DNA from 2 places in the Streptomyces chrestomyceticus JCM 4735 genome. Region 1 is predicted to be linked to the other one. Evidence: predicted binding sites of a transcription regulator. Region 1 holds the regulator's gene; the other holds the start of a gene.
The links. The regulator HspR, encoded in region 1, represses chaperone genes until heat shock. The targets are predictions, from matches to a motif close to TTGAGNNNNNNNNNCTCAA.

Region 1 (14,542 bases):
CGGTCCTGGTCGTCATGGCGCTGGGCGGCACCGGCTACTTCCCCTCCAAGCCGCGGTTCCTGCTGCCGGCCTTCCCGCTGCTCGTACCGGCGGCGGTCGCGCTGGCCCGCGCCCGGCCGCGGTCCGTCGTCCTGGCGACCGGCTCACTGGCCGTACTCTCCCTCGGCTACGGCGTGTACCTGCTGGCCTTGGCGCCGCTGCCGCTGTGAACCGGGACCGGCCGCACACGGCGGCGGGCCCCGGAGCAGATCGCTCCGGGGCCCGCCGGTCACCTGGTCACGGGAAGGCTCACGCCTCCGCGTCACCCGGCTTCTCGTCGCCTTCACCCTCGGCGTCGGCCTCCAGGCCGAGCTGCTCGACGATCCACTTGTCGAACTCGATCGACGCGCGGACCCAACTGACCGTGCTGGAGACAAAGTGCTCCAGGGCCACGCCGGTGCCGATCAGCATCGACGCCTCGCCGATCAGACGGACCGTGCCGTCGTCGTGGGTGTGGGTGTACGCCTTGGGCCACAGCGTCCGGCGGTTCCAGTCGTCGAGCGCCTCCAGCAGCTTCGGCTTGTCGTCGATGCCGTGCGGGCGGTCGTAGAACGTACGGACGGAGAAGATCTGCTGCTCCTCCTCGCCGCGGAACATGAAGTACGTGCGGAACTGCTCCCACGGGGCGGCGAGGTCACCCTCGTCGTCGACTACGTACTTCAGCTCCATCTGGTCGAGGAGCTGCTTGACCAGGTCCTGGTCGGGCAGGACGGGACCATCAGGCCCCGACGGCTGCGGTTCGGGCTGGCCCCCGAAATTCGGGATCGAGGACGGGTCGATGCTCACCGTGGAATTCCCTTCGTATGGTCCCCGCCATCCTCTCCCATCCCGGCCCTGTCATGGCAAGCCCGCCGCCCACTCTCCGCTGCGGGCGCAAAACCCGGGGGGAGAGGCGGCGGGACGCCTCGTGCGACGGCCGGAGGTCAGCGGTCCGGATGTGGTGGTCCGGTGCGCCTCACCGTACGGGAGCGACCACCAGCGACCTGCCGTCCTCGGCGACATCCACCCGTACGGTGTCGCCGTCCAGCACGTCGCCCGCCAGGATCGCCTTGGCGAGCTGGTCGCCGATGGCCGTCTGGACCAGGCGGCGCAGCGGGCGGGCGCCGTAGGAGAGGTCCGGGGCGGCCTGCGGCTGGTCCACGACCGGCTCCTGGCCGAGGAAGGCCAGCCAGGTCAGGGCGCGCTCGGTGACGTCCAGCGTCAGCCTCCGGTCGGCGAGCCGGCGCTGCAGGTGGGCGAGCTGGATGCCCGCGATCCGCTGGAGCTGGTCGGTGCCGAGCGGGTGGAAGACCACCAGGTCGTCCAGCCGGTTGAGGAACTCGGGCCGGAACGAGGTCCGTACCGTCTCCAGGACCTTCTCCTTCTTCTGGTCCTCCTTGAGGAGCGGGTCCATCAGGAAGTTCGAGCCCAGGTTGGAGGTCAGGATCAGGATCGTGTTGCGGAAGTCCACCGTGCGGCCCTGGCCGTCGGTGAGTCGCCCGTCGTCCAGCACCTGGAGCAGCACGTCGAAGACCTCGTGGTGCGCCTTCTCCACCTCGTCCAGCAGGACGACGCTGTACGGGCGGCGGCGGACCGCCTCGGTGAGCTGGCCGCCCTCCTCGTAGCCGACGTAGCCGGGCGGGGCGCCGACCAGCCGGGCCACGCTGTGCTTCTCGCCGTACTCGCTCATGTCGATACGGACCATCGCCCGCTCGTCGTCGAAGAGGAAGTCGGCGAGCGCCTTGGCCAGCTCGGTCTTGCCGACACCGGTCGGGCCGAGGAAGAGGAACGAGCCGGTGGGACGGTCCGGGTCGGCGATGCCGGCGCGGGTGCGGCGCACCGCGTCCGAGACGGCCCGTACGGCCTCGGTCTGGCCGATCAGCCGCTTGCCCAGCTCGTCCTCCATGCGGAGCAGCTTCTGCGTCTCGCCCTCCAGCAGGCGCCCGGCCGGGATGCCGGTCCAGGAGCCGACCACGTCCGCGATGTCGTCCGGGCCGACCTCCTCCTTGACCATGGAGGACTTGGCGTCCTGGGACGCCTCCTGCTCGGCCTCGGCCGCCGCGGCCTCCTCCAGCTCCCGCTCCAGGCCCGGGATCTCCCCGTACAGCAGCTTGGAGGCGGTGTCGAAGTCGCCGTCGCGCTGGGCGCGCTCGGCCTGGCCGCGCAGTTCGTCCAGGCGCTCCTTCAGCTCGCCGAGGCGGTTGAGGCCCTGCTTCTCCTTCTCCCAGCGGGCGGTCAGGCCGCGCAGCTCCTCCTCCTTGTCGGCGAGGTCCTTGCGCAGCTTCTCCAGCCGCTGGACGGAGCCGGCGTCGGTCTCGTTCTTGAGCGCCAGCTCCTCCATGCGCAGCCGGTCGACGGAGCGCTGGAGTTCGTCGATCTCCACGGGCGAGGAGTCGATCTCCATCCGGAGGCGGGAGGCCGCCTCGTCGACGAGGTCGATGGCCTTGTCCGGCAGGAAGCGGGAGGTGATGTAGCGGTCGGAGAGGGTGGCGGCGGCGACCAGCGCGGAGTCCGCGATCTGCACCTTGTGGTGGGCCTCGTAGCGGCCCTTGAGACCGCGCAGGATCGCGACCGTGTCCTCGACGGTCGGCTCGGCGACCAGCACCTGCTGGAAGCGGCGCTCCAGCGCCGGGTCCTTCTCGATGCGCTCGCGGTACTCGTCCAGGGTCGTCGCGCCGACCATCCGCAGCTCGCCGCGGGCCAGCATGGGCTTGAGCATGTTGCCCGCGTCCATGGCGGAGTCGCCGCCGGCCCCGGCGCCGACGACCGTGTGCAGCTCGTCGATGAACGTGATGATCTGGCCGTCGCTGGACTTGATCTCCGCCAGTACGGTCTTGAGGCGCTCCTCGAACTCGCCGCGGTACTTCGCGCCCGCGACCATCGCGCCCAGGTCCAGCGCCACCAGCCGCTTGTCCCGCAGCGACTCGGGGACGTCGCCCTTCACTATCCGCTGCGCCAGGCCCTCGACGACGGCGGTCTTGCCGACGCCGGGCTCGCCGATGAGCACCGGGTTGTTCTTCGTACGCCGCGAGAGCACCTGCACCACACGGCGGATCTCCTGGTCACGGCCGATGACCGGGTCCAGCTTGCCGTCGCGGGCGGCCGCCGTGAAGTCCGTACCGAACTTCTCCAGCGCCTTGTACGTGCCCTCCGGGTCCGGGTTGGTGACCCGCCGGCCGCCCCGGTTGTCCTCGAAGGCGCTCAGCAGCTTCTTGGCCGAGGCACCCTGCTGCTCCAGCAGTTCGCCGGTGCGGCCGCCCTTGGCGGCGATGCCGATGAGCAGGTGCTCGGTGGAGATGAAGTCGTCGCCGAGCTCCTTCGCGCGCTGCGCGGCGTCGGCGATGACGGCCAGCGTGTCGCGGTCCGGCTGCGGCGGGGCGACCGTGGAGCCCTGCACGCTGGGCAGGGCGGCCAACTGGCGCTCGGCGCCGGAGCGCAGCGCGACGGCGTCCGCGCCGACGGCGGCCAGCAGGTCGGTGATGTTCTCGTTGTCCGCGCCGGCGAGGAGGGCGAGCAGCAGGTGCACGGGGGTCATGTCCGCGTGTCCCGCCGTCACCGCCCGCTCGTTGGCGGCGCTCAGCGCCTCACGGCTCTTGTTGGTCAGCTCGGCGTCCACTCGCGCGCTCCTCCTTGGGCTCGGTGCGTGATCGGTGCCGTGGTCCGGCAGGGAAACCTGCTCAGCTCAACGTCCGATAAGTTGAGTCTATTCCACTCAACGCCGTTCCGGGGACCGCACCGGGCATCTTCCCGGCACCTTTCCGGCATCTTTCGGCTTTCCGGTCCTTCTCCGGGTGCACCGGACGGCCCGGACCATGCCACCGGCGCGGCGGAACCTGCCGAAGTCAGGCGCACTTCCCCGGGCCCGTACGGCGACGGCCCACCCTCTTCACGCCTCCTCCACGTTCCCTGCGCTGTCCCTTTGCAGACCCTCCGCACGGCGGCCCCACAGGATCCCCAATTACTCTTCCGGTCATGGCCCACGACCTGGACGACCTCAGCCCCGAGTACCTCGCCTTCTGGAGCGAGCACCTCCTGTGCACGCTGACCACCCTGCGCCCCGACGGCACACCGCACGTCGTCCCGGTCGGTGTCACCTTCGACGCGAACCAGCGCATCGCCCGCGTGATCACCCGCAAGGACAGCAGCAAGGTCGGCCATGTCCTCGCCGGCGGCCCGGACGGCGCCCGGGTCGCGGTGTGCCAGATGAGCGGCCGGCGGTGGGCCACCCTGGAGGGCGTCGCCCGGATCCGTACGGACGCGGACGTGGTGGCGGACGCGGTACGGCGCTACGCCGAGCGGTACGGGCGCACCCCCACCCCCAAGCCGGACCGGGTGATGATCGAGATCACCGTCAACAAGGCACTGGGCCGGGCGTAGCAAGCCGGCGCGAGGGACCGCCGGGCGTACGGCCGCCAGGGACCACCGGGCGACGGCCGGACGTCCGCCATGCGTGCGGACCTGCCCCGCCGCCCGGCACCGCCCCCGCACCGCACCCGGCCCACGGCGGTATCGTCGCCCCCACACTCGCCACGTCCCCGGGGGCGCGATGAACTCGGTCCGAGTGACGGCGATCGCCTGCCTGATGCCGCTGTCGGGGCTGGACGACGCCCCCTTCCTGGTGGACGACCACGGCCAGCACGCCATGTGCGCGCAGTGGGCCCGGGCCCGCGACTACGAGCTGACCTGCCGGCTGAGCGTGCACCGGCTCCGCGCCGACCACACCACGCTGTGGCAGGACGTGGCGGCCGGACTGGTCGACGTGTTCATCGCCCCCAACCGCCGCACGCTGGAGAACGCGATCGCCTCGGCCGACGAGTTCTCCGCGCGGTGCGCCGCCGCCGGCGTACGGCTGGAGACCGCCGACTACGACGAGCCGGTCTACACCACCGCGATGCGGTCCCACGTGCACCGCCGGCTGTCCATGCCGACGGCCGGTTACCACGGCTGCTGAACCGGCTGCCGGAACGGCGGCGGGGCCGGGGTGCGCTGTGCACCCCGGCCCCGCATCGCCGACCTCGACGGCCCGCGGCCTACTCGGACCGCTTCTTCGGACGCCACACGACCAGCGCGCCGGCCTGCTGCACGTCCTGATACGGCACCAGGTCGCGACGGTACGAGGCGTGCACCGCCGCCTCCCGCTGCTGGATGGTGGCGGCCGCGCCCTCGACCGCGTGCTGGAGCTCGGCGACCCGCTGCCGCAGGGCCGTGACCTGGTTCTCCAGCTCGATGATGCGCTTGATGCCGGCGAGGTTGATGCCCTCGTCCTGCGACAACCGCTGCACTTCCCGGAGCAGTTCGATGTCCCGGGAGGAGTAGCGCCGGCCGCGCCCCGCCGTACGGTCGGGCGAGACCAGCCCCAGGCGGTCGTACTGACGCAGGGTCTGCGGGTGCAGACCCGAGAGCTGAGCCGCGACGGAAATGACGTACACCGGCGACTCTTCGGTCAGTTCGTACGGGTTCCGACGCCCGCCCCGGCCATCCATCCGACTCAAGCTCCCTTCGCGGCCTGGAACAGCTCCGCCCGCGGGTCCTCGCCCGCGGTCGCCTCACGGTAGGACTCCAACGACTCCCGTGCGGCGTCGCCGAGGTCCTTGGGGACGCTCACCTCGACGGTGACCAGCAGGTCGCCGCGGGTGCCGTCCTTGCGCGACGCTCCCTTGCCGCGCACGCGCATCGTACGTCCGTTGGGAGTCCCGGCCGGGAGCTTGAGCGTCACCGGCGGGCCGCCGAGTGTCGGCACCCGCACCTCGCCGCCCAGCGCCGCCTCCGGGAAGGTGACCGGCACGGTGACGGTCAGGTTGTCGCCCTTGCGGCCGAAGACCGGGTGGGCCTCGACGTGCACGACGACGTACAGGTCGCCGTTCGGCCCGCCGCGCTCGCCCGGGGTGCCCTTGCCGCGCAGCCGGATGCGCTGCCCGTCGGAGACACCCGCCGGGATCCGCACCTGCATGGTGCGCGAACTGGTCGCCCGGCCGCTGCCCTTGCAGACGTCGCAGGGGTTCTCCGCGATCAGGCCGCGGCCCTTGCAGTCCACACACGGGTCGGTGAGCGAGAAGCCGCCACCGCCACCGCGGCTGACCTGACCGGTGCCGACGCAGGTCGGGCACACGCGCGGTGTGCCGTTCTTGTCGCCGGTGCCGGAGCAGGTCTTGCAGGGCGCCTGGCTGGACATCCGCAGCGGGACCGTGGCCCCGTCCGCCGCCTCGGTGAAGCTGAGCGTCACCTCGGACTCGACGTCCTGCCCGCGGCGCGGCTGCGTACGCGTGCCGCCGCCGCGGTTGAACAGGCCGCCGAAGACGTCGCCGAGCCCGCCGCCGAAGCCGCCGCCCGCCGTGCCGCCCTGGGCACCGCCGCCGAAGAGGTCGCCGAGGTCGAAGTTGAACGATCCGCCACCGGCGCCGCCGGGGCCGGCGCGGAAGCCGCCGTTGCCGAACAGCGCCCGCGCCTCGTCGTACTCCTTGCGGCGCTTGGGGTCACCGAGGATGTCGTTGGCCTCGGAGATCTCCTTGAAGCGCTCCTCGGCCTTGGCGTCCCCCTTGTTGGCGTCCGGGTGGAACTCCCGGGCCAGCTTGCGGTACGCCTTCTTGATCTCCGCCTCGGTGGCGTCCTTCGGGACGCCGAGGACCTTGTAGTAGTCCTTCTCCACGAAGTCCTTGGTGTTCATCCCCGACGTCCCTCCTCCCGAACTGCTTCTTCCGTCGCCGCGTCAGCCCTCGTCCGGGCCACCGCTCTCCTCGTCCGAAGCCTTCACGTCTTCCTCACCGGCGGCCTTGCCGGGCTGCGCGCCCGGCTGCGGCTCGGCGACCGCGACCCGCGCGGGGCGGATCGTTCGTTCACCGATGCGATACCCCGGCTGGAGGATGGCGACGCACGTGGTCTCCGTGACATCCGGAGCGTACGAGTGCATCAGCGCCTCGTGGATCGTCGGGTCGAAGGGCTCGCCCTCCTTGCCGAACTGCTGGAGGCCCAGCTTCGCGACCACGGTCTCCAGCGACTCGGCCACCGACTTGAAGCCGCCGACCAGCTCGCCGTGCTCCCGGGCCCGCCCGATGTCGTCGAGCACCGGCAGCAGCTCGGTGAGGAGGTTCGCCGCGGCGATCTCCTTCACCGACACCCGGTCCCGCTCCACCCGGCGGCGGTAGTTCTGGTACTCCGCCTGGAGCCGCTGGAGGTCCGCGGTGCGCTCGTTGAGCGCGGTACGCACCTGGTCCAGCTGCGCCGTGACGGCTACGTCCTGGTTCGTCTCCCCGGCCGGGGCCGAGCCCGCCGTGTCGGCGGACTCGGCCTGCGCCGCGTCATCAGGGGTCTGTGCGGCATCGGCGGGGACGTCGGGCTTCTTGTCCTCGAAGCCCGGAGTCTCCTCCGTCACGCGGCACCGTCCTTCTTGGGCTTCTCGTCGTCGACGATCTCGGCGTCGACCACGTCGTCCTCGGCCTTGGCCTGCTGACCGCCCGCGGCACCCGCGGCACCGGCGGCGCCCTCGGCACCACCCGCGGCCTGCGCGTCGGCGTACATGGCCTGGCCCAGCTTCTGGCTGACCGCGGCGACCTTCTCGGTCGCGGTGCGGATCTCGGCCGTGTCCTCGCCCTTGAGCTTCTCCTTCAGCTCGGCGACGGCGGTCTCGACCTCGGTCTTCACCTCGGCGGGGACCTTCTCCTCGTTGTCCTTGAGGAACTTCTCCGTCTGGTAGACGAGCTGCTCGCCCTGGTTACGGGACTCCGCGGCCTCGCGGCGGCGGTGGTCCTCGTCGGCGTACTGCTCGGCCTCCTGGCGCATCCGGTCGACCTCGTCCTTCGGCAGCGAGGAGCCGCCGGTGACGGTCATCTTCTGCTCCTTGCCGGTGCCGAGGTCCTTCGCCGCGACGTGCATGATGCCGTTCGCGTCGATGTCGAAGGCGACCTCGATCTGCGGCACGCCGCGCGGGGCCGGGGGCAGACCGGTCAGCTCGAACATGCCGAGCTTCTTGTTGTACGCCGCGATCTCGCGCTCGCCCTGGTAGACCTGGATCTGCACGGAGGGCTGGTTGTCCTCGGCGGTGGTGAAGATCTCCGAGCGCTTGGTCGGGATCGTCGTGTTCCGCTCGATGAGCTTGGTCATGATGCCGCCCTTGGTCTCGATACCGAGGGACAGCGGGGTGACGTCCAGCAGGAGGACGTCCTTGACCTCACCCTTGAGGACACCGGCCTGCAGCGACGCGCCGATGGCGACGACCTCGTCCGGGTTGACGCCCTTGTTGGCGTCCTTGCCGCCGGTCAGCTCCTTGACGAGCTCGGCGACGGCGGGCATCCGGGTCGAACCGCCGACCAGGACCACGTGGTCGATCTCGGACAGCTCGATGCCGGCGTCCTTGATGACGTTGTGGAACGGGGTCTTGCAGCGCTCCAGGAGGTCCTGGGTGAGCTGCTGGAACTGCGCCCGGGTGAGCTTCTCGTCCAGGTGCAGCGGGCCCTCGGCGGAGGCGGTGATGTAGGGCAGGTTGATCGTCGTCTCGGTGGACGAGGACAGCTCGATCTTCGCCTTCTCCGCGGCCTCGCGCAGACGCTGGAGCGCCATCTTGTCCTTGGACAGGTCGACGCCGTGGCCGTTCTGGAACTGCTTGACCAGGTAGTCGACGACGCGCTGGTCCCAGTCGTCACCACCGAGGTGGTTGTCGCCGTTGGTCGCCTTGACCTCGACGACACCGTCGCCGATCTCCAGCAGCGAGACGTCGAAGGTACCGCCACCGAGGTCGAAGACCAGGATGGTCTGGTCGTCCTTCTCCAGGCCGTAGGCCAGGGCCGCGGCGGTGGGCTCGTTGACGATGCGCAGGACGTTCAGGCCCGCGATCTCGCCGGCCTCCTTGGTGGCCTGGCGCTCGGAGTCGTTGAAGTAGGCCGGAACGGTGATGACCGCGTCCGCGACCTTCTCGCCGAGGTAGGCCTCCGCGTCCCGCTTGAGCTTCTGCAGGATGAAGGCGCTCATCTGCTGCGGGTTGAAGTCCTTGCCGTCCAGGTTGACCTTCCAGTCAGTGCCCATGTGGCGCTTGACCGAACGGATCGTCCTGTCGACGTTGGTGACCGCCTGGCGCTTCGCGACCTCGCCGACCAGCACCTCGCCGTTCTTGGCGAAGGCGACGACGGACGGCGTGGTCCTGGCGCCCTCGGCGTTGGTGATGACGGTGGGCTCACCGCCTTCGAGAACACTGACGACGGAGTTCGTCGTGCCCAGGTCGATGCCGACCGCACGTGCCATTTCGATTCCTCCAGTGACTTGAGTGGAACAGACTCAAGCGTGCAGCACCATCGCCAGCCTGTCAATTGACCTGAGCCGGGCCCGCTCAACTTTTATGTCGGGCTTATCGTCACTCCCTCTTCAGGGGACGCCGGCCGGGTCAGGAAGGGTTGCCTGCGCGACACAGATCACCGGCCGGGCGGCTTCATGGCGCTCGGGATACTGGGTAACCTCAGCGCAGACCCGAAAAGTTACTGCTTAGTAATCGCTGTAGTCCTTGTACTGCGGACTCCGCGTACCCCTCGTACGTACGCGCAGCCCTTCAAGTATTCCCCGTAACCCCCGCACTCGCAGGCCCGAGGAGCCACCCATGCAACTCGCCGCGATCATCGTGTCGCTGGTCCTAATCGCGGTCGGCGTCGCACTGTTCGGCCGTGCCATCCTGCAGATCGTCCGCCAGATGCGGCTCGGCCAGCCCGTACCCGCAGGCACCCGGACCGATGCCCCGACGCAACGCACGGTCACGGTGGTCAAGGAGTTCCTCGGCCACACCCGGATGAACCGCTGGGGCGTCGTGGGCGCGGCGCACTGGTTCGTGGCGGTGGGCTTCTTCTCGCTGCTGCTGACGATCGTCAACGCGATCGGCCAGCTCTTCAAGGCCGACTGGCTGCTGCCCGTCGTCGGCGAGTGGGCGCCGTACAACGTCTTCGTCGAGTTCATCGGCACCATGACGGTGCTCGGCATCCTGGCCCTGATCGTCATCCGGCAACTGAGCAAGCCGGGCAAGCCGGGCCGCAAGTCCCGCTTCGCGGGGTCCAATTTCGGTCAGGCGTACTTCGTCGAGGCCGTCATCCTCATCGTCGGCGTCTGCATCTTCATGCTGCACGCGCTGGAGGGCGCCCAGCACCACGTGGACGGCTACGAGGCGTCGTTCTTCATCTCGTACCCCGTGGTCTCCTGGCTGGAGGGCATGGACGTCGCGACGCTCCAGAACCTCACCTACTTCTTCGCCGGCCTGAAGATCGCGACGTCCTTCATCTGGATGATCACGGTCGCGCTGAAGACCGACATGGGTGTGGCCTGGCACCGCTTCCTCGCCTTCCCGAACATCTGGTTCAAGCGCGAGGCCGACGGCGACGTCGCGCTCGGCGCGCTCCAGCCCATGACCAGCGCGGGCAAGCCGATCGACTTCGAGGACCCGGGCGAGGACGACCAGTTCGGCGTCTCCCAGGTCGAGCACTTCTCCTGGAAGGGCCTGCTCGACTTCTCCACCTGCACCGAGTGCGGCCGCTGCCAGTCGCAGTGCCCCGCCTGGAACACCGGCAAGCCGCTGTCGCCGAAGCTGCTGATCATGGCGCTGCGGGATCATGCGCACGCCAAGGCTCCGTACCTGCTCGCCGGTGGCGGCAAGGACGAGGAGGGCGCCGAGAAGGCGACCGCCGCCCAGCTCAAGGACGTCCCGGCGGCGGCGCTCGCCGAGGCCGAGCGCCCGCTGATCGGCACCCTCGAAGAGAACGGCGTCATCGACCCCGACGTCCTGTGGTCCTGCACCACCTGCGGCGCCTGCGTCGAGCAGTGCCCGGTCGACATCGAGCACATCGACCACATCGTCGACATGCGCCGCTACCAGGTCATGATCGAGTCGAGCTTCCCCAGCGAGGCCGGCACGATGCTGAAGAACCTGGAGAAGAAGGGCAACCCCTGGGGCCTGGCCAAGAAGCAGCGCCTGGCCTGGACCAAGGAGGTCGACTTCGAGGTCCCGGTCGTCGGCAAGGACGTCGAGGACCTCACCGAGGTCGAGTACCTGTACTGGGTCGGCTGTGCGGGCGCCCTGGAGGACCGCGCCAAGAAGACCACCAAGGCGTTCGCCGAGCTGCTGCACATCGCGGGCGTGAAGTTCGCGATCATGGGCGGCGACGAGAAGTGCACCGGTGACTCGCCGCGCCGTCTGGGCAACGAGTTCCTGTTCCAGCAGTTGGGCGCGGAGAACGTCGCCTCGCTCAACGCGGCCTTCGGCGAGGACGACGAGGACCCGGCGACGAAGAAGCCGAAGGCCGCGAAGAAGATCGTCGCGACCTGCCCGCACTGCTTCAACACGATCGCGAACGAGTACCCCCAGTTGGGCGGCGAGTACGAGGTCATCCACCACACCCAGCTTCTCCAGCACCTGATCGACGAGGGCAAGCTGGTCCCCGTCACCCCGGTCGAGGGCCTGATCACGTACCACGACCCCTGCTACCTGGGCCGCCACAACAAGGTCTACACACCGCCGCGCGAGATCATCGCCAAGGTGCCGGGCCTGCGGAACGAGGAGATGCACCGCCACAAGGAGCGCGGCTTCTGCTGTGGCGCGGGTGGCGCGCGCATGTGGATGGAGGAGCGGATCGGCAAGCGCATCAACAACGAGCGCGTCGACGAGGCGCTGTCCCTCAACCCGGACATCGTCTCCACCGCCTGCCCGTTCTGCCTGGTCATGCTGACCGACTCCGTCAACGGCAAGAAGAACGACGGCAAGGCGAAGGAGTCCGTGCAGGTCGTCGACGTGGCCCAGTTGCTGCTGGACTCCGTCAAGACTCCGGTCGATCCGGCGGGCGAGGCGTCGGCTGCGTCTGAGCCTGAGCCGGAGCCGGTGAAGTAGCGACCGGTTTTTCGCTCGGCCTGCGGCCGGTTCTGCTTCGGCGGGGCCGGCCGTGGTGGTTTCGCGCTTCGCGCGAGGGGTGTGCTGACGCACGGTTCGCATTGCTTGCGTTGTGGGGGCGGGGGCGCGCAGGGGGCCAACTCCTCGGCACCGTGCACCTCAACGTGACTTTTCTTCGGTGACGCAGACACCCGGCTGCCTGCGGGGATGGCCCCCTACACGCCCCCTCGGGCCGGTTCGGCGAGCCGAGGTCGGTGGGGGAGAGAAAGGAACGATGACGCAGGGGGGCGCCTTCCCTGAGGGTGAGGCTCACCGGGTGGGGGCGGCACGGCAGGCCACTCCCTGGCGATGGAACGCGCGCGTCGGGCCGGCCGACGCCGACGCGGCTCCGCCGCGCCACCGGGGCGCTGCGCGCCAGGGCATTTCGGCTTGTGAAAGCCCCAGCCCGATCGCACCGAAAGCCGCCAGACGGCCAGGGCTCGGGGTCCCGCAGGGGTCTCCCCGCAGGCAGCCGGGCCTCTGCGTCACCGAATCAAGGCACGTTGCGGTCCACGGTGCCGAGGAGTGACCCCGGAGGGACCCCGAGCCCCCCACCCACCGAACCCATCGCGCACAACGCGCACCCCCCACCAGGCCGGCTTCCGCTTGGGCTTGTGAAAGCCCCAGCCCGATCGCACCGAAAGCCGCCCGACGGCCAGGGCTCGGGGTCCCCCGCAGGGGTCTCCCCGCAGGGGTCTCCCCGCAGGCAGCCGGGCCTCTGCGTCGCCGAATGAAGGTACGTTGCGGTCCACGGTGCCGTGGGGGCACCCCCGGCCGAAGGCTGGGGGAGAGTGACCCCGGAGGGACCCCGAGCCCCGACCACCGAACCCATCGCGCACGACGCGCACCCCCATCACGACGTACCGTCCCGTACATGAGACCCGCTTCCGCCGCTCTGGTCACAGCCGCCGCGCTCACCGCACTCGTCACGCTGACCGGGTGCGGCGGCGCGTCGCAGGCGGCGGATCCCTCGCAGCCGTCCGCGCGGCCTTTCGAGGGACTGCCCTTCACCGGGGTCCTGATCGCGGACGGCGAGCACTACTGCACGGCGAGCGTCATCGACAGCCCGAAGGGCAACATGCTCGCCACCGCGGCGCACTGCGTGCACTTCCAGGGCGAGGACGCCTCCGAGGGGTATGAGCCCGGCCCGATCACCGGCGACATAGAGTTCGCGCCACGCTTCTCCGGGGCCGGCGAGGGCACGTTCCCGTACGGCAAGTGGAAGGTCAGCGGTGTGCACGTGCCCAAGGCGTGGACCGAGGAGGACGACGATCGCGGCGACTACGCCTTCCTGACCGTCGAGCCGGACGCCCAGGGCCGCTCCGTGCAGGAGGTCGTCGGCGCCGCGACCCCCGACTGGTCCTCGGGCCCCCGCCGCCACGTCACCGTCGTCGGCTACCCCAACGAGTCCTACAACCCGGGCAACCGCCCGATCACCTGCACCACGGACACCCGGCGCGACGACGACGAACCGTACATGCTCCAGATGCGGTGCGGCGGCTTCTACGACGGCACCAGCGGCGGCCCCTGGCTGGCCGACCACCACGACGCCCGCCGCCCCGGACACCTGATCGGCGTACTGAGCGGCGGCGACACCGACGCCGAGTCGACGGCCGTGCTCTTCGACAAGGGGGCGCGGGAGCTGTACGAACGGGTGGCGCGGGGCACGGCGAAGTCGGCCTGATTCGTACTGTCGCATTCCGTCCCCGCCATTGCGCCGCCGGAGGCGGCCCTGCACCATCACCAGCGACCGACGGTGCCAGACGGTTCTACTGGGCCCCTTGAGGCTGGACGGGACACGGTGGACGCATGTCCGGACGAGAGCGAGGACGCGGGCGCGGACGAAAACGGGGCCGGGGACGAAGACGGGGGCGACGCACGCCCGTGAGCGGCCGAAGACAGGTGCGGAGCGCCCTCGTCCTCACCGCGGCCCTGCTCACCGGCTGCGGCCCCTCGGGCCCGCCTCGCCCGACGGCCCCGACCGCCCCGCGGCCCACGCCGAACACCCCGTCGGCCCCGCCCAGCGCCCCGTCCCCCACGGCACCGGCAGCAAGGTCCCGTACGACTTCAACGGGGACGGCCACCCCGACCTGGTCGTGAACGACCTGCTCCACCGCGGCGGCCGGGCCGCGCACGACGACGACCCCGGTATCGGCATCGTCTACGGGTCGGCTCGCGGCCTGGTGCCCGGCACCCGGCAACTGCTCACAGCGTCCCGTAACGCCGCCCCCACCAAGGGCGTCGTCCCCGCCGCCTTCGAGGCGAGTGCCGCGTGCGACCTCGACCGGGACGGCTTCACGGACCTCGTCGTCACCACCGACCCGCCGTACGACGGTGTCGGCCGGCCGCCCGTGCCCGTCCAGATCCTGTTCGGCTCGCCCCGAGGGCCGGCAGCCGGCCGCGCCGTACCGCTGCGCATCCCCGAGCGGGCGCGGGACGGCAACGAGTGGCCCGACCAGCCGGTGTGCGGCGACTTCGACGGCGACGGCGCGACGGACCTCGCGGTGACCGCCTCCGGGGCGAGGATCAGTTACCTGCGGGGACCGTTCACCCGCCGGGGCGCTCCGCGAGCCGCCGCTCCCCTCGACGTACCCGGTACGGCGCTCGCGGCTCTCCCCGGACCGCTCGACGCCGACC
Region 2 (14,542 bases), 1.8 Mb from region 1:
TCTGGAGCGTGTTGGAGTTGGCCTCGGCGACCGAGCCGGGCAGGCTCTGGACGGCCTCGCCGGGCATCGGGGGAGCGACGGTCCCCGGCGCGGGGCGGGGGGGCAGGATGGCGGCGGGCAGCACGACGACGGCCGTGATCCCGCCCTGCTTCTGGTCGCGTAGCTGTACGCGCACACCGTGGCGCGCGGCGAGCCGTACGACGACGTACAGGCCGAGGCCGAGCGTCTCGTCCGCCGTGTCCAGGCTGTCGTCGCTCCCGGTCGCGTCCGCGAGGCGTTCGTTCAGCTCCGCCAGCCGTTCCGCGGTCATCCCTATGCCCTCGTCCTGCACGGAGAGCATGACCTCGCCGCTCTCCAGCAGCCAGCCGGACAGCTCGACATGGGCGTCCGGCGGGGAGAACGCGGTGGCGTTGTCCAGGAGTTCCGCGACGAGGTGGCTGATGTCGTCGGCGGCGAACCCGGCGACCTGGGAGTGCGGCGGCAGCGACTGGACGCGCACCCGCTCGTACCGCTCGATCTCACTGATCGAGGCGCGCAGCACGTCCAGCAGCGGCACCGGCCCCGGCTGCCCGGCGCTGTGCTCCGTACCGGCCAGGACCAGCAGGTTCTCGCTGTTGCGCCGCATCCGGGCGGCGAAGTGGTCCAGCTTGAAGAGGGTTTCCAGGCGTTCCGGGTCCTGCTCCTTCTGCTCCAGCGACTCGATGACGGTGAGCTGGCGCTCGACGAGGTTCAGGGTGCGCAGCGCGAGGTTGACGAACCGGCCGTGCACGCCGGTACGCAGGGCCGCCATCCGCGCGGTGAGGTCCGCGACCTCCTGGCGCAGCGACTCCCGCTCCTCCTGGAGCACCTCGCGCTCGGCGGCGAGCCGCTTGCGCCCGCCGACCAGCCGGGCGCGTTCGCCCTCCAGTTCGGCGGCCCGGCGGGTGGCCTCGCCCACCTGGGCGTGCAGGGCGTTGACGGACCGTACGGCGTCGGCGAACTCGTCGTTGCGGCCCTTGAAGGTGACCGGCGGCTCGCCCGCCGGGTCGGCCGCCACCCGTCCGGCGCCCAGCCGCAGCGCTGCGAGCGGCCGGGTCACCGAGCGCCATGCGGAGATGCTGGCGCCGACCGCCAGCAGCAGGCAGACGCCGACCAGGGCGATACGGATCTCCATCGCCGTCACGTCGTCGTCGCGCAGCGCGCCCAGCCGGTCGATGTCGGCGGTGGCCATCGACGCCTCGACGCCGCGCATCAGGCCGATGCGGGCGGTGAGCGCGGTCTTCACGCGTGCGCTGCTCAGCCGCTGGTCGTCGGCGTCCAGGCGGGGCTGGTCGGTGAGCTTGGCGAGGTAGCTGTCGGCGGTGTTGACCTCGCCGCCGTTGACGGTGCGGTCGTAGGCGTCCCGGGCCTTGGTGCTCGCGGACTGCTTGAAGGCGGCCAGCGCGGCCTGTTCACGGACGTACGCCTGCTGTGCGGCGGCGGTCAGCTTGGCCTGCGGGCCGCCGGCGGCGAGGGCCGGGACGAGCAGGGCGCGGGTCGCGGCGGCCTGGTCGGTGGCGCGGCCGAGCTGCGGCAGGGCCCGTACGTCCGGGGCGACGTCGCTCGCGCGGGCGGGCAGACCGCCGGCGATGGCGTCGGAGAGCGCGCCGAGCGCTTGGACGGCGGCCGTGTAGGCGTCGAAGGTCTCGGTGACCGGGCCCGGCCCGGAGAGCGCCTTCTGCCGGGTCTGCGGCAGTGCGGCGAGGAGCTTGTCGGCCGCCCGGTACGTCTCGGTGGCACCGGCGGCGCCGTGGGACGCGGCCCGCAGTTCGGCGATCTGGCGGTCCACCCGGGCCCGCTGGGCCTCGGAGAGCCCGGCGCCGCCGTTCTTGGCGGAGCGTCCGCCCGCGACGTACTCGGTCATCGCGTCGCGCTCGTCGGCGAGGGAGTGCGCGAGGGTGACCGCGTGCGCGTTCAGGCCGGCCAGGTCGACCAGTTGCTGGGAGTCGTGGACGTCGTCCAGGGCGGAGACGACGGCGGGCGCGCCGGCCCCGAGGACGGCGAGCGCGGCGACGGCCACGGCGCCGACGAGCCGGTTGCGCACGCGCGCGCGGCGGCCGGTCGGGACGGAGGCGGGAACAGGGGCAGGGGTCGCCGGGGTCTTCTTCGGGGTGCTCTTGGGGTTGTTCTCGGGGGCGCGCGCGGGGACGGCCGCTCCGGTCAGGGTGTCGGCAGCGGGAGGCGTCGTGGCCGCACCGGAAGGCACACCGGTGCCCTGAGGCGCACCGATCCCCGGCGGCACACCGGGTCCAGGAGGCGCACCGGCGCCCGGAGGCACACTGCCCCCCGCAGACGCACCGGTCCCCGGCGGCACGCCCGGTCCCGTGCCCGGCGCCGTACCCGAAAACGAACCGGCCGGTGATCCCGGCCCGACCGCGCCGTCCCGAAGCCGCTTCTTCCGCACCGCTGCTCGCATTCCTGTCTCGCCTGCCCACACCGTGTGGTCCCGCGGACCCGGTCGCTCTCGCTCGCGGCGCGTACCTGTGCGAAGACCGCAGCAATTCACACGTCCGCGAGGGAAGCAGCCCGGCTCTGCGCGTCGCGACGAGTGGCCTGGCGCCTCCCATGATCCGGGCCACGACCATTCCACCGGCATCGCGCAGCGGCCCGGCAACGTACACCCGGCCACTCGAATGAGTGAACATCAATCGGAAGTTGACCATCAACTTCCGATCATGGCCGCCCCGGGATGCAACCTCGCGCAACCCCCGAGCGGGTTTGGAGAACCGTGCGGCGCCTGGAAAGATGCCCGCCCGCATCCCGGCAGACCGCGATTTTCAGCCCCGCCGTACGCCTCTGACCTGCTGATACTCGCCGGAGCCCGGCGAAGTCCGCACACTGCGGGAAACCGGACGCGCTGCGGCAGACTGGCCGCCATGCGCATCGAACTGGCCACCGAGCCGGGAGACCCCCAACACCCGAACGAGGACTACGCGTCCGTCGCCCTGCCCGCCTCCGGCCAGGGCGGAGTCATGGTCCTGCTGGACGGCGTGACCCCGCCCCCGGACGGGACCGGCTGCCCGCACGGGGTGCCGTGGTACACCGCGCGCCTCGGGGGCGCGATGCTCGAACTGTCCGGTTCATTCCGGGATATGACGCTCCCTGAGGCGCTGTCGGCCGCCATCTCCCGGACGGCTGAAGTTCACCGGTCGACCTGTGACCTTTCTCACCCCCGCACACCACAGGCAACCGCCGTGGCCGTCCGGTGGTCGCCGGTCACCGTCGAGTACCTGGTCCTGTCCGATTCCGTCCTGCTCGCCGAGCATCCGGACGGTACGGTACGGCCCATTCTGGACACCCGCCTCGACGAACTGCCGCCCGCCGTGCAGGCCCTGCGCGAGACCGTACGGGCCCTGCCGCGCGGCTCCGCCGAACGCGCCGCCGCAGGCCGCGAGTACGGAGCGGCCGTGGAGGCGCTGCGCAACGCCGAGGGCGGGTTCTTCACCGCGGCGGCCGACCCGGCGGTGGCGGCGCGCGCGGTCACCGGCTCCCTCCCGCGCGCCGAAGTACGAGCGCTGGCCGCGCTCAGTGACGGCGCGTCACGGTGGGTCGAGGTCTTCGGCGAGGGTTCGTGGGCGGACTGCCTCGCGGTGGTGCGCAAGGAGGGACCGCAGGCGCTGGTCGACCGGGTGCGGGCGCTGGAGGACGCCGACCCGGACGGCGCGCGCTTCCCGCGCGGCAAGTCCCGGGACGACGCGACGGTGGTGCTGGTCGAGCCGTGATCCGGGCGGGCGGGGCGGCAGTTGCCGGCGGGCCGGGCGCCGGTTGCCGTAACTCCGCCCGTACGGCTGGAAAGAGCCTGTCACGGCGGACGCCGCCCGGCCTAGCTTTGACCACGTGACCAGATTCGACATCCGGTCACGTGGTCAGGAGGGGCCGTGGAAGCCGACGAACGCGCGGAACGGGGCGAACGCGTCCTGGACGCCGCATGCGAGCTGCTGCTCGCCTGGGGCTACCGTCGCGTGACCGCCGACGAGATCGCCCGCCGGGCGGACGTCGGCAAGGGCACGGTCTACCTGCACTGGAAGAACAAGGACGCGCTGCTGCTGGCCGTGGTGCTCCGCGCCAAGGCGGCCGACCACCGCAGGCAGTTGGACCGGATGCGGGCCGACCACCGCTGCATTCTGCCCAGCCGGGCGCTGCGCGGGTCCCTCCTGGACTTCATGGACGACCCGGTGCTGCGCGCCCTCTACCTCGACGACTCCGACATCCTCGGGCGCCTCAACGACATCGCCAAGAAGGAACTCGTGGAACTGGTGGAGGCGAGCCACGAGACGCTGCGCTCGCAGTTGACCACCCTGCGCGCCCACGGCCTGGTGCGCGAAGACCTGAGCGTCGACCAGCAGATGTACGTCTGCATGGCGACGGTCACCGGTTACGTCCAGGCCGAGGTGCTGCTTCCCGACCGCGCCCCGGGCGCCCCGGAGGAGCGGGCCGACCTGCTGTGCCACACGGTCCGCACCGCGCTGGAGCCGCCCGGCGACCCCGACCCGGAGGCCGTCGCCGCGGCGGCCCCCGCCGTCATCACGCGCTACGCGCGTCTGGAGGAGCTGAGCCGGCAGGAAGTACGGCGCCAGCTCCGCCCGTGACCCTCGGTCACGCCTGATCAGGAGGAGAACGCACGATGACCACATCGCCCACCGAGTCCCGGGCGGCCACCCCGCCCGACTCCACCGCCTCCCCCTCGACCGCTTCCGCCCCGGCCACCACCCCTTCGGCCGCCGCCTCTCCGGACACCACCGACCGCACCACGCTCCCCTCCTACGTCGGCCTCCACCCGGGCGAGCCGAACCTGATGGAACCGGAGCTGCTGGAGAACCCGTACACCGGCTACGGCACGCTGCGCGAGCAGGCCCCGCTCGTCCGCGCCCGGTTCATCGACGACTCGCCCATCTGGCTGGTGACCCGCTTCGACGTGGTGCGCGAGGTGATGCGTGACCAGCGGTTCGTCAACAACCCGACCCTGGTGCCCGGCATCGGCGCGGACAAGGACCCGCGTGCCCGGCTGATCGAGCTGTTCGGCATCCCCGAGGACCTGGCCCCGTACCTCACCGACAACATCCTCACCAGCGACCCGCCGGACCACACCCGGCTGCGCCGCCTGGTCTCCCGCGCCTTCACCGCACGCCGTATCCAGGACCTGCGGCCGCGCGTCGAGCGGATCACCGACGAGCTGCTGGAACGGCTGCCGGACCATGCCGAGGACGGCGTCGTCGACCTCGTCGAGCACTTCGCCTACCCGCTGCCCATCACGGTCATCTGCGAGCTGGTCGGCATCGACGAGGAGGATCGGGCGCTGTGGCGGCGGTTCGGCGCCGACCTCGCCTCGCTGAACCCCAAGCGCATCGGCGCCACCATGCCGGAGATGATCTCGCACATCCACGAGCTGATCGACGAACGGCGCGCGGCCCTGCGGGACGACCTGCTCAGCGGGCTCATCCGGGCGCAGGACGACGACGGCGGCCGGCTGAGCGACGTCGAGATGGTCACCCTGGTCCTGACCCTGGTACTGGCCGGTCACGAGACCACCGCCCACCTCATCAGCAACGGCACCCTCGCCCTGCTCACCCACCCCGACCAGCGGCGGCTGATCGACGAGGACCCGGCGCTGCTGCCGCGCGCGGTCCACGAGCTGATGCGCTGGTGCGGGCCGATCCAGGCCACCCAGCTTCGGTACGCCCTGGAGGACACCGAGGTGGCCGGAGTCCAGGTCCGCCAGGGCGAGGCCCTGATGTTCAGCCTCGTCGCGGCCAACCACGACCCGCGCCACTACACCGGGCCGGAGCGGCTCGACCTGACGCGGCAGCCGGCCGGCCGCGCCGAGGACCACGTCGGCTTCGGCCACGGCATGCACTACTGCCTGGGTGCCTCACTCGCCCGGCAGGAGGCCGAGGTGGCCTACGGGAAGCTGCTCACCCGCTACCCGGACCTGGCGCTCGCCCTCACCCCGGAACAGTTGGAGGACCAGGAACGCCTGCGGCAGCCCGGCACCTGGCGCCTGCGACGGCTGCCGCTGAGGCTGCACGCGCAGAGCTGACCCGTACGGGGAAAGTGGAGAACTGATCCGTACGGGGTCCGTACGGGAGCCTGTACGGCGAGCCCCGTACGCGCTGCCGGCCGTCCGCGGAGGAGGCGGCCGTCACGGATGACCGCCCGGGAGCCGGTGCGCACGCCCGCAGGGGCCGCGCGCCGGCTCTCAGCCGTTGCCGCCCTTCCCGCTCCGCTCGCCCCTGGCGGCCGCCCCGCACCCCTCTTCCGCGTCCTGCTCCGCGTTCAACCGGTGGAGCAGGCGCGCCAGTTCCGCGACCTCGCGCCGGTCCCAGGAGGCGAGCCGCCGCGCGTACTGGGCGCGGCGGCTGTTGCGTACCCGGCCGAACCGGTCGTGCCCCTCGTCGGTGAGCCGGACCAGCACGGCCCGCCCGTCGGCCGGGTCCGGCTCGCGGTCGATCAGCCCGAGGTCCTCCAGGGCGCGCAGTTGCCGGCTCATGGTCGCCTTGCCCACGCCGAAGTATCCGGCGAGTTCGGTGGCCCGCTGCTGCCCCGCGTCGGCGAGTCGGACGAGCAGGCCGTACGCGGCCGCCTCCAGCTCCGGGTGCACCTCCCGGGCCAGCTCGCCGGAGGTGGCCCGGGCGCGGCGCAGGAAGACCGCCAGCTCCCGCTCCAGGGAGAGGAACACCTGGTCCACACCACCGGGTTCGTCCGTCCCTGCCACACTGTCGGCTCTGGTGTCGTGCACGTCGGCGCCCTCTCCCGCTTTCCGTACCGTGAAAGTTTCCTGCGGCGGCGGCCGAAGCCGCAGCTTGTCCAGTATTTCGCAGGATTAGACCAACGGAAGCCCGGCTCCCCTCTTTGCCCGCCGCATCTACGCGCGTACCGTCGTCGGCACGTTCTTGGCATGACCACACCACACCGCCCGGTACGGCCACGCCACTCCCCTCGTCCCGCCCCGCGCGCCCCGCGGCGCGCCGTGGCCCGCCCGGCCGGTCCCCCCTCAGGTCAGTTCACCGAGATCCTCGGAGGCACGTATGCCCGTGCACAGATCCGGCCGCCCCGCCGTCCGCCGCCCGCGCTCCTTCGCGGCCCTGGCGTGGACGTTCCTCACCGTCGCCGCCCTCCTCCTCGGACTGCCGGGCACCGCCGGCGCCGCCCCGTACGGCGCCGCCCCCGAACCCGCCCACCCCGGCCTGGACTGGGCCGGCTCCCAGGTCGCCCGCCACGAGGGCGACGCGCCGGGCGAGGCGCCGCCGCCCACCCTCGCCTCCGTCGAAGGCGTCGACGTCAGCAGCCACAACGGCGACGTCCCGTGGCAGACCCTCTGGAACGCCGGAGTCCGCTTCGCCTACGTCAAAGCCACCGAATCCACCAGCTACACCAACCCCTACTTCGCGCAGCAGTACAACGGCTCCTACAACGTCGGCATGATCCGCGGCGCGTACCACTTCGCCACCCCGGACACCTCCAGCGGCGCCGCCCAGGCCAATTACTTCGTGGACCACGGCGGCGGCTGGTCCCGGGACGGCCGCACCCTGCCCGGCGCCCTCGACATGGAGTACAACCCGTACGGCGCCACCTGCTACGGCAAGAGCGCGGCCGCCCTGATCAACTGGATCAAAGACTTCTTCGCCACCTACAAGGCACGCACCGGCCGCGACGCCCTCATCTACACCTCCACCAACTGGTGGAAACAGTGCACCGGCAACTACGCGGGCTTCGGCTCCGTGAACCCCCTGTGGATCCCCCGCTACGGCTCCTCGGCCGGCGAACTCCCGGCAGGCTGGGACTTCCACACCGTCTGGCAGTACACGTCGTCGGGCGCCACGGTCGGCGACCGGAACCGGTTCAACGGGTCGTACGACCGGTTGCAGGCGCTGGCGAACGGGTGAGACGCCGACGGGTCCCGGCAGCGCGGGGGCGCCGGGGCCCGGATCGGCTTGCGTCGTCACCTCCGGTCGAAGTCCGACGTCTCCAGCGTCAGGCCGACGGCCGTTCCGGTCAGGTCCACCGGGGCACCGAAGTCGAGGGTCAGGTAGTCCTGGTACTTCCCGTCCTTGGGCAGCGCGTAGCGATGCCACCTGCCCGAGTAGGGGTCGACGATGAGGTAGACCGGGACCTCGGCCACTGCGTAGGCATCCAGCTTGGGGCCGTAGTCGTTGTGCGAGGTGCCCCGGGAGATGACCTCGGCGACGAATTCGACGTCCTGGTACCGCCATCGTCCCTTGTCGTCCTTCTCCGCTCCGTCCCGCAGCGCGACCACGTCGCAAGCGAAGCCGTTGAGGCCGCCGGGGAAGTCGAAGCGCACATCCGACTTGATCCTCTTCCTCGGGTACTTCGTGCGTAATTGTTCGACGATCCCCAGGATGATGTCCCAGTGGTTGTCCCGCTGCGGCGACATGACGACGGCCCCCTCGACGATCTCTGCTTTCCAGCCCTCGGGGACGGGCATCTGCTCCAGCTGGTCGAACATCTCGTCCAGGCTGAGCTCGTCGCTGTCGGCCATCTCGATCTCGATCCTGTTGTCGGTCAGCTCGATGGTCATCATGCGCTCCTCCCCACCGCCGCGAAGTGCGGGCAGTCGCGCAGTACAACGATACGCACGGTGACCGGGACACGCGCGGCCCGGAGCCCCCCTGTGAGGGGACTCCGGGCCGCTGGGCCGGCCGCGTCCGTCACGCCGCGACCGGGACCTCCGGGGTGGCCGGGGCCGAGGCCGGGGTCAGGGCCAGGTCGAGGACCTGGCGGACGTCGGAGACCGGGTGGACGTCCAGCTTGTCCAGGATCTCGGCGGGGACGTCGTCCAGGTCCGGCTCGTTGCGCTTGGGGATGACCACGGTCGTGATGCCCGCCCGGTGCGCCGCGAGCAGCTTCTGCTTGACGCCGCCGATCGGCAGCACCCGCCCGGTCAGCGAGACCTCGCCGGTCATCGCCACGTCCGGGCGCACCTGCCGCCCGGAGAGCAGCGAGGCCAGTGCCGTCGTCATCGTCACGCCCGCGCTCGGTCCGTCCTTCGGCACGGCTCCCGCCGGTACGTGCAGGTGGACGCCGCGTTCCTTCAGGTCACCGACCGGCAGCTCCAGTTCGGCGCCGTGCGAGCGCAGGAAGGACAGCGCGATGTGCGCGGACTCCTTCATCACGTCGCCCAACTGACCCGTGAGCTGGAGGCCGGACGCGCCGGTCTCCGGGTCGGCGAGCGAGGCTTCGACGTACAGCACGTCGCCGCCCGCGCCGGTGACCGCGAGGCCGGTGACCACGCCGGGCACCGACGTGCGCCGCTCGGCCGGGTCCTGAGCAGACTCGGGAGTGTGGTGCGGGCGCCCGATCAGCGGGCGCAGTTCGTCCACGCCCACCGTGAACGGCAGGTCGCGCTCGCCCAGTTCGCTCTGGGCCGCGACCTTCCGCAGCAGCCGCCCGACGGCCCGCTCCAGGTTCCGTACGCCCGCCTCGCGGGTGTACTCACCCGCCAGCTTGTGCAGCGCCTCGTCCGTGAGCGTGACCTCGCCGGACTCCAGCCCGGCCCGCTCCAACTGGCGCGGCAGCAGGTGGTCCCGGGCGATGACGACCTTCTCGTCCTGGGTGTAGCCGTCGAGCCGGACCAGCTCCATGCGGTCGAGCAGCGGCTCCGGGATGGCCTCCAGGACGTTGGCGGTGGCCAGGAAGACCACGTCGCTGAGGTCCAGCTCGACCTCCAGGTAGTGGTCCCGGAAGGTGTGGTTCTGGGCCGGGTCGAGGACTTCGAGGAGGGCGGCGGCCGGGTCGCCCCGGAAGTCCGAGCCGACCTTGTCGATCTCGTCGAGCAGGACGACCGGGTTCATCGAACCGGCCTCCTTGATGGCGCGGACGATACGGCCGGGCAGCGCGCCGACGTACGTACGCCGGTGGCCGCGGATCTCCGCCTCGTCCCGTACGCCGCCGAGGGCGACCCGGACGAACTTGCGGCCCATGGAACGGGCCACGGACTCGCCCAGCGAGGTCTTGCCGACGCCGGGCGGCCCGACCAGCGCCAGCACGGCGCCGCCGCGGCGGCCGCCGACCAGCCCGAGGCCGCGGTCCGCGCGCCGCTTGCGCACGGCCAGGTACTCGGTGATGCGCTCCTTGACGTCCTCCAGACCGGCGTGGTCGGCGTCCAGGATCTCCTTGGCGCCGGGGATGTCGTACGCGTCCTCCGTGCGCTCGTTCCACGGCAGCTCCAGCACCGTGTCCAGCCAGGTCCTGATCCAGCTCCCCTCGGGGCTCTGGTCGCTGGACCGCTCCAGCTTGTCGACCTCCTTGAGGGCCGCCTTGCGGACGTCCTCGGGCAGTTGGGCGGCCTCGACGCGGGCGCGGTAGTCCTCGCCCTCGTCCTCCGGGTCGCCGTTCAGCTCGGCCAGCTCCTTGCGGACGGCCTCCATCTGGCGGCGCAGCAGGAACTCGCGCTGCTGCTTGTCGACGCCCTCCTGGACGTCCTTGGCGATGGCCTCCGCCACGTCCTGCTCGGCGAGGTGGTCGCGCAGCGCTTCGGTGGCCTGCTTCAGCCGCGCCACCGGGTCGGTGGTCTCCAGCAGGCGCACCTTCTGCTCGGTGCTCAGGAACGGCGAGTAGCCGGAGTTGTCCGCGAGCTGCGAGACGTCCTCGATCTGCTGGACGCGGTCCACGACCTGCCAGGCGCCGCGCTTCTTGAGCCAGTCGGTGGCCAGCGCCTTGTACTCCTTGACCAGCTCGGTGACCGCGCCGGGCAGGGGCTCGGGCACCGTCTCGTCGACGGTGGTGCCCTCCACCCACAGCGCGGCTCCGGGCCCGGTGGTGCCCGCGCCGATCCGCACCCGGCCGAGGCCGCGGATGAGCGCGCCGGGGTCGCCGTCGGACAGCCGCCCGACCTGCTCGACGCGGCCCAGCACGCCGATGCCCGCGTACGAGCCGTCGATCCGCGGCACAAGAAGCACCCGCGGCTTGTTACCCGGTGAGGCGGCGGACTGCGCGGCCTCGACCGCGGCCCGCACGTCCGCCTCGGAAAGGTCCAGCGGCACCACCATGCCGGGCAGCACGACCTCGTCGTCGAGGGGCAGCACGGGCAGAGTGAGCGAGGTGGACGTCGAAGCCATGATCTCCCCTTCGGCATTCAAGTTGAGCAATACCCACTCAATGCTTGTGAGCCGTGAGATGTTCCCCCGGCCGTGTTCGCTGTGAGCGATCAGGCACACCAGTGTCCGGTACGGCTTGACCTTGCAGACGTCAGCTTTAGGTATGCGATCTTGCATAGGTCAACGTGACCTTGCATCGGGGGGAGGTAGCTGTACATGGCGTGCGTCAGAGGTCTTTCAGGGCAGTTCCGCCGGGCCGCCGATGGCCGGGTTCGAGGTGGCGTACGTCGTCCCGGGCGGGGCGGAGGTACGGCGCCCGCTGGCGGACGTACGGGCGGTGCGGTCTGAGGACATCGCACCTGTACGCGCGTTCACCTCGTGCCGCGGCCAGCGGAACTTTCCGGGCCTGTGATGGTCGGCGACGGCGGGCGGGAAGATCGGGTACGTGTCCTGACCGGGGCGGGATCACGTGATGCTGCGGGGCGTCGACCCGGCGGTGGTCGGCATCTTCTCGCGGCCGTTGTGGCTGTCCGGGCCCTGCCAGGCGGGCTTGCCCGCCTGGCAGGGCCGGGCTGTTTCGACCGCCGGGGCGACGGCTCGGCGAGTCATGGACTGCCGCCCGGCCGGGCGGCGCCGAACGGGCTGGATGACGCAGGTGGCTTGTGATCGGGTGGGTGGCATGGTCGGCGGGGCCGAGGTGGGGTTGTCGTTCGGTGTTAGTCGAGGCGGTGGTGGTCGAGGACGTGTGCGGCGGTGCGTAGCAGGGGTTGGTTGTGGCGGAAGGAGTGGGCGCGCAGCCGGGCCAGGGCGTCGTCGGGGGTGAGGTTGTGCGTTGCGGCGAGGATGCCGGCGGCCATGTGGACGGTGGGTGGGTAACCCTGTGGTCCGCGCTGGGCGGGGCGGGCGTGGGTTGTGATCAGGTGGGGGTGTTCGTCGAGGGTGAGCAGGGCGAGGATGCGGGCGTAGGCGGCGGCCCGGTCCTGGTGCTGTGCGGTGAAGGGGGTGGGGGTGCTGCGGTAGAGGTCCATGGCGCCGATGAGGAGGTTGCCGAGGGCCAGGGGCAGGGCCAGGACGCGGCGGGCTCCGGTTTCGCACGCGGTCGGTGTGAAGGCGGGCCACCGCCCGCCCGCCTGGTGCAGGTCCGCTTCGACGGTGCGGCGGTGGACGTAGGCGTCGGTGCACGGTCCTTCGCCGGTGACCAACTGGGCGTCCTCCACGGCCCGGGCGCGCTCGTCGGTGGCGCAACCCAGCACCCGCAGTTCGCCGGTGGTGACCACGGTGACGCCGCCGAAGTCGGCGTCCAGGTCTTCGACGCAGGCTTGACAGGCGGTGTGGAGGGTGACGGCATCGGTAGCGCCCGCGGCGCCGATGCGCTGCCACGCCGCGTCATGGTGCTCGGGGGTCATAGGACTGTCCCTTTCCGTTGGGTTGCCCCGGGCACTGGACGGGGGCCGATGTTGCCGCCGGGGGCTGGGGCGGGTGTCGGCTGGAGCAGCGGGCACGGCTTGGGGTCAGGGACGCTGGATGATGGAGGTGTCGAGCGAGCCGTCGATCAGCTGTTGGCACAGCGCGGTCAGGGGCTGCCGGTGCGCGCGGGCGTGCCGGCGCAGGGCGTCGAAGGCGTCGTCGAGGGTGATGTTCCAGCGTTCGGCCAGGATGCCCTTGGCCTGCTCGATGCTGATGCGGCTGGTCAGAGCGGCCCGCAGCTGGGCCCGTTCGATGTTGCCGTGGGCGATGGTGCGGTGCTGCAGGATCGCGATGGTCGCCACGTCCGCCAGCGCCTGCGCCACGCCTGCGTCGGTTGTGCTGAGGTCCTGTTCGCGGGTGTCGAAGAGGTTCAGGGCGCCCACGATCTGCTGGCGCAGCCGCAGGGGCAGGGCGTGGGTGGTGACGAAGCCGGCCTGGCGGGCGTGCCCGGCGAAGCGCGCGAACCCGGCGGTCTGGACGGGGGAGTTCAGGACGATGTTCAGCCGGGCGGTGCCGCTGCGGTGACACTCCACGCACGGCCCCTGGTCGGCCTGCAAGGCGAACAGTTCCAGCAGCCGGGTGTGCTCGTCGGAGGCGGCGATCACCTGGAGGCTGCCGCCCGGGTCGGCGAGCATGACACCGACCGCCGACACGTCCAGCAGTTCGTTGCACCGGTCGCACAGCCGGTGCAGGAAATCGATCAGGTCGAAGTCGTCGACCAGCGTGTCCACGGCCTCGACCATGGCCGCCAGCAGTCGTTCCTCACGCCTCATGGCCCGTCAGTCCCTTCGCCGGAAATTCCCGGCCCCTTTTCATCATTGTGAAAGCGCAACCGCCGGGCCACCACGTCCTCGGCGGCCTCCACCACGCTCTGCCGGTGTCCGTAGGCGTAGCCGCGCAAGAGCAGCAACGCCCGGGCCAGCGGCACCCCGGCCTGCACACTGATCATCCCGGTGGCCTGGTGGACGACGGCCCGGTAGAGCTCGGAGCCGCTGTCGGCTCTGGCGAACGCCTCCTGCTGCGGGCCACCGTGCAGGAACACGGCGGTCAGGGCGTTGGCCACCAGCCAGGCGTCGGTCAGCGTCGCATCCGGGAGGGGGCCGGATGCCGCGCGCTGCAAGGTCAAGGTGCCCAGGCACGCGGAGCCGACGTGCAGCGGCAGGCAGAAGACGGCCCCGATGCCCAGGGCCGTGGCTTCCGGCAGCAGCGCGGGCCACCGGCTGGCCGCGACCCGCGACAGATCCGGCACCAGAACCTGCGCGCAGGACACCATCACCTCGGGCCCCGGCCCTTGGCCCAGCGTGAACTGCAGGTCTTCCAGCCGTGTGCTGGTGCCCTCGGTGCACCACAGCGGTTCGCTCTGGCCGTCGGCCGTCGTGACACAGGCGGCGATGCCGTCCACGCCGAGGAGCTGGGCGCACAGGTTCGGGTCGGCGCCGACCAGCCTCCTGTCCCCGGCGGCGGGCTGCAGGCTCCTGAGCACCGCAGCCAGATCACGGCCGGTTGCCACCGCTCTCACCTCCCGGCACGACCACCGGTCGCCCGCGAGCGATATCCCGTCGTGGCGGGACGTACTCCTGATGCCTTCCACTCTAGGGATTCCCTGGCAGTCGGCGGACGAAGACGCCAGAGGACGGCCTGCCCCGGCTGTGGCGGCGAGCGGGCGGTGCTGGAGGCCGCCGCCCGCGGGTGCAGCTCGGACACGTGATCGCCTCGGTCGGCGGCCGGGAACCCGTACTGGCCGTACGGGCTTTCACGGACCTGCGGTGTCTGCATCCGGCGGTCGGCGCACCCCTCGTGGTGACGGCGCACCGTGGGCTTCGCGGCCGTGCGAGCCCTGGGAGCCTCCGCCCCAGTGACGTGCCCCGCCAGCCGGCGCGCACCCGTCACCCACGGGACGACGGCGCCGTACGCCCGACTCCGCCGACGATCTTGAAGGGGAGAACAACCGCCGTCCGGCTGCCAGGGCTTGAGGGAGATCCTCGTGTCGCTCCAGAAAGGAC

Region 2: a site for HspR is predicted at 11,116-11,134, ahead of lon (endopeptidase La). Genes of this name have one in related genera too.

What each region holds. Positions count from the first base shown of each region.
Region 1 is NZ_BHZC01000001.1:4,942,211-4,956,752, reverse strand. It holds gene EJG53_RS21355 (hypothetical protein) at 1-209, shown strand, start outside; gene EJG53_RS21350 (YbjN domain-containing protein) at 289-825, opposite strand; gene clpB (ATP-dependent chaperone ClpB) at 995-3,634, opposite strand; gene EJG53_RS21340 (TIGR03618 family F420-dependent PPOX class oxidoreductase) at 3,991-4,395, shown strand; gene EJG53_RS21335 (hypothetical protein) at 4,565-4,969, shown strand; gene EJG53_RS21330 (heat shock protein transcriptional repressor HspR) at 5,049-5,501, opposite strand; gene dnaJ (molecular chaperone DnaJ) at 5,507-6,682, opposite strand; gene grpE (nucleotide exchange factor GrpE) at 6,725-7,387, opposite strand; gene dnaK (molecular chaperone DnaK) at 7,384-9,249, opposite strand; gene EJG53_RS21310 ((Fe-S)-binding protein) at 9,599-11,866, shown strand; gene EJG53_RS21305 (trypsin-like serine peptidase) at 12,780-13,589, shown strand; gene EJG53_RS21295 (VCBS repeat-containing protein) at 14,002-14,542, shown strand, end outside.
Region 2 is NZ_BHZC01000001.1:3,179,787-3,194,328, forward strand. It holds gene EJG53_RS13045 (sensor histidine kinase) at 1-2,062, opposite strand, end outside; gene EJG53_RS13050 (protein phosphatase 2C domain-containing protein) at 2,895-3,740, shown strand; gene EJG53_RS13055 (TetR/AcrR family transcriptional regulator) at 3,897-4,607, shown strand; gene EJG53_RS13060 (cytochrome P450 family protein) at 4,643-6,055, shown strand; gene EJG53_RS13065 (MarR family winged helix-turn-helix transcriptional regulator) at 6,215-6,754, opposite strand; gene EJG53_RS13070 (lysozyme) at 7,044-7,901, shown strand; gene EJG53_RS13075 (Uma2 family endonuclease) at 7,958-8,557, opposite strand; gene lon (endopeptidase La) at 8,685-11,093, opposite strand; gene EJG53_RS40620 (hypothetical protein) at 11,538-11,681, opposite strand; gene EJG53_RS13085 (GAF and ANTAR domain-containing protein) at 11,789-12,478, opposite strand; gene EJG53_RS13090 (GAF and ANTAR domain-containing protein) at 12,584-13,312, opposite strand; gene EJG53_RS13095 (GAF domain-containing protein) at 13,309-14,049, opposite strand.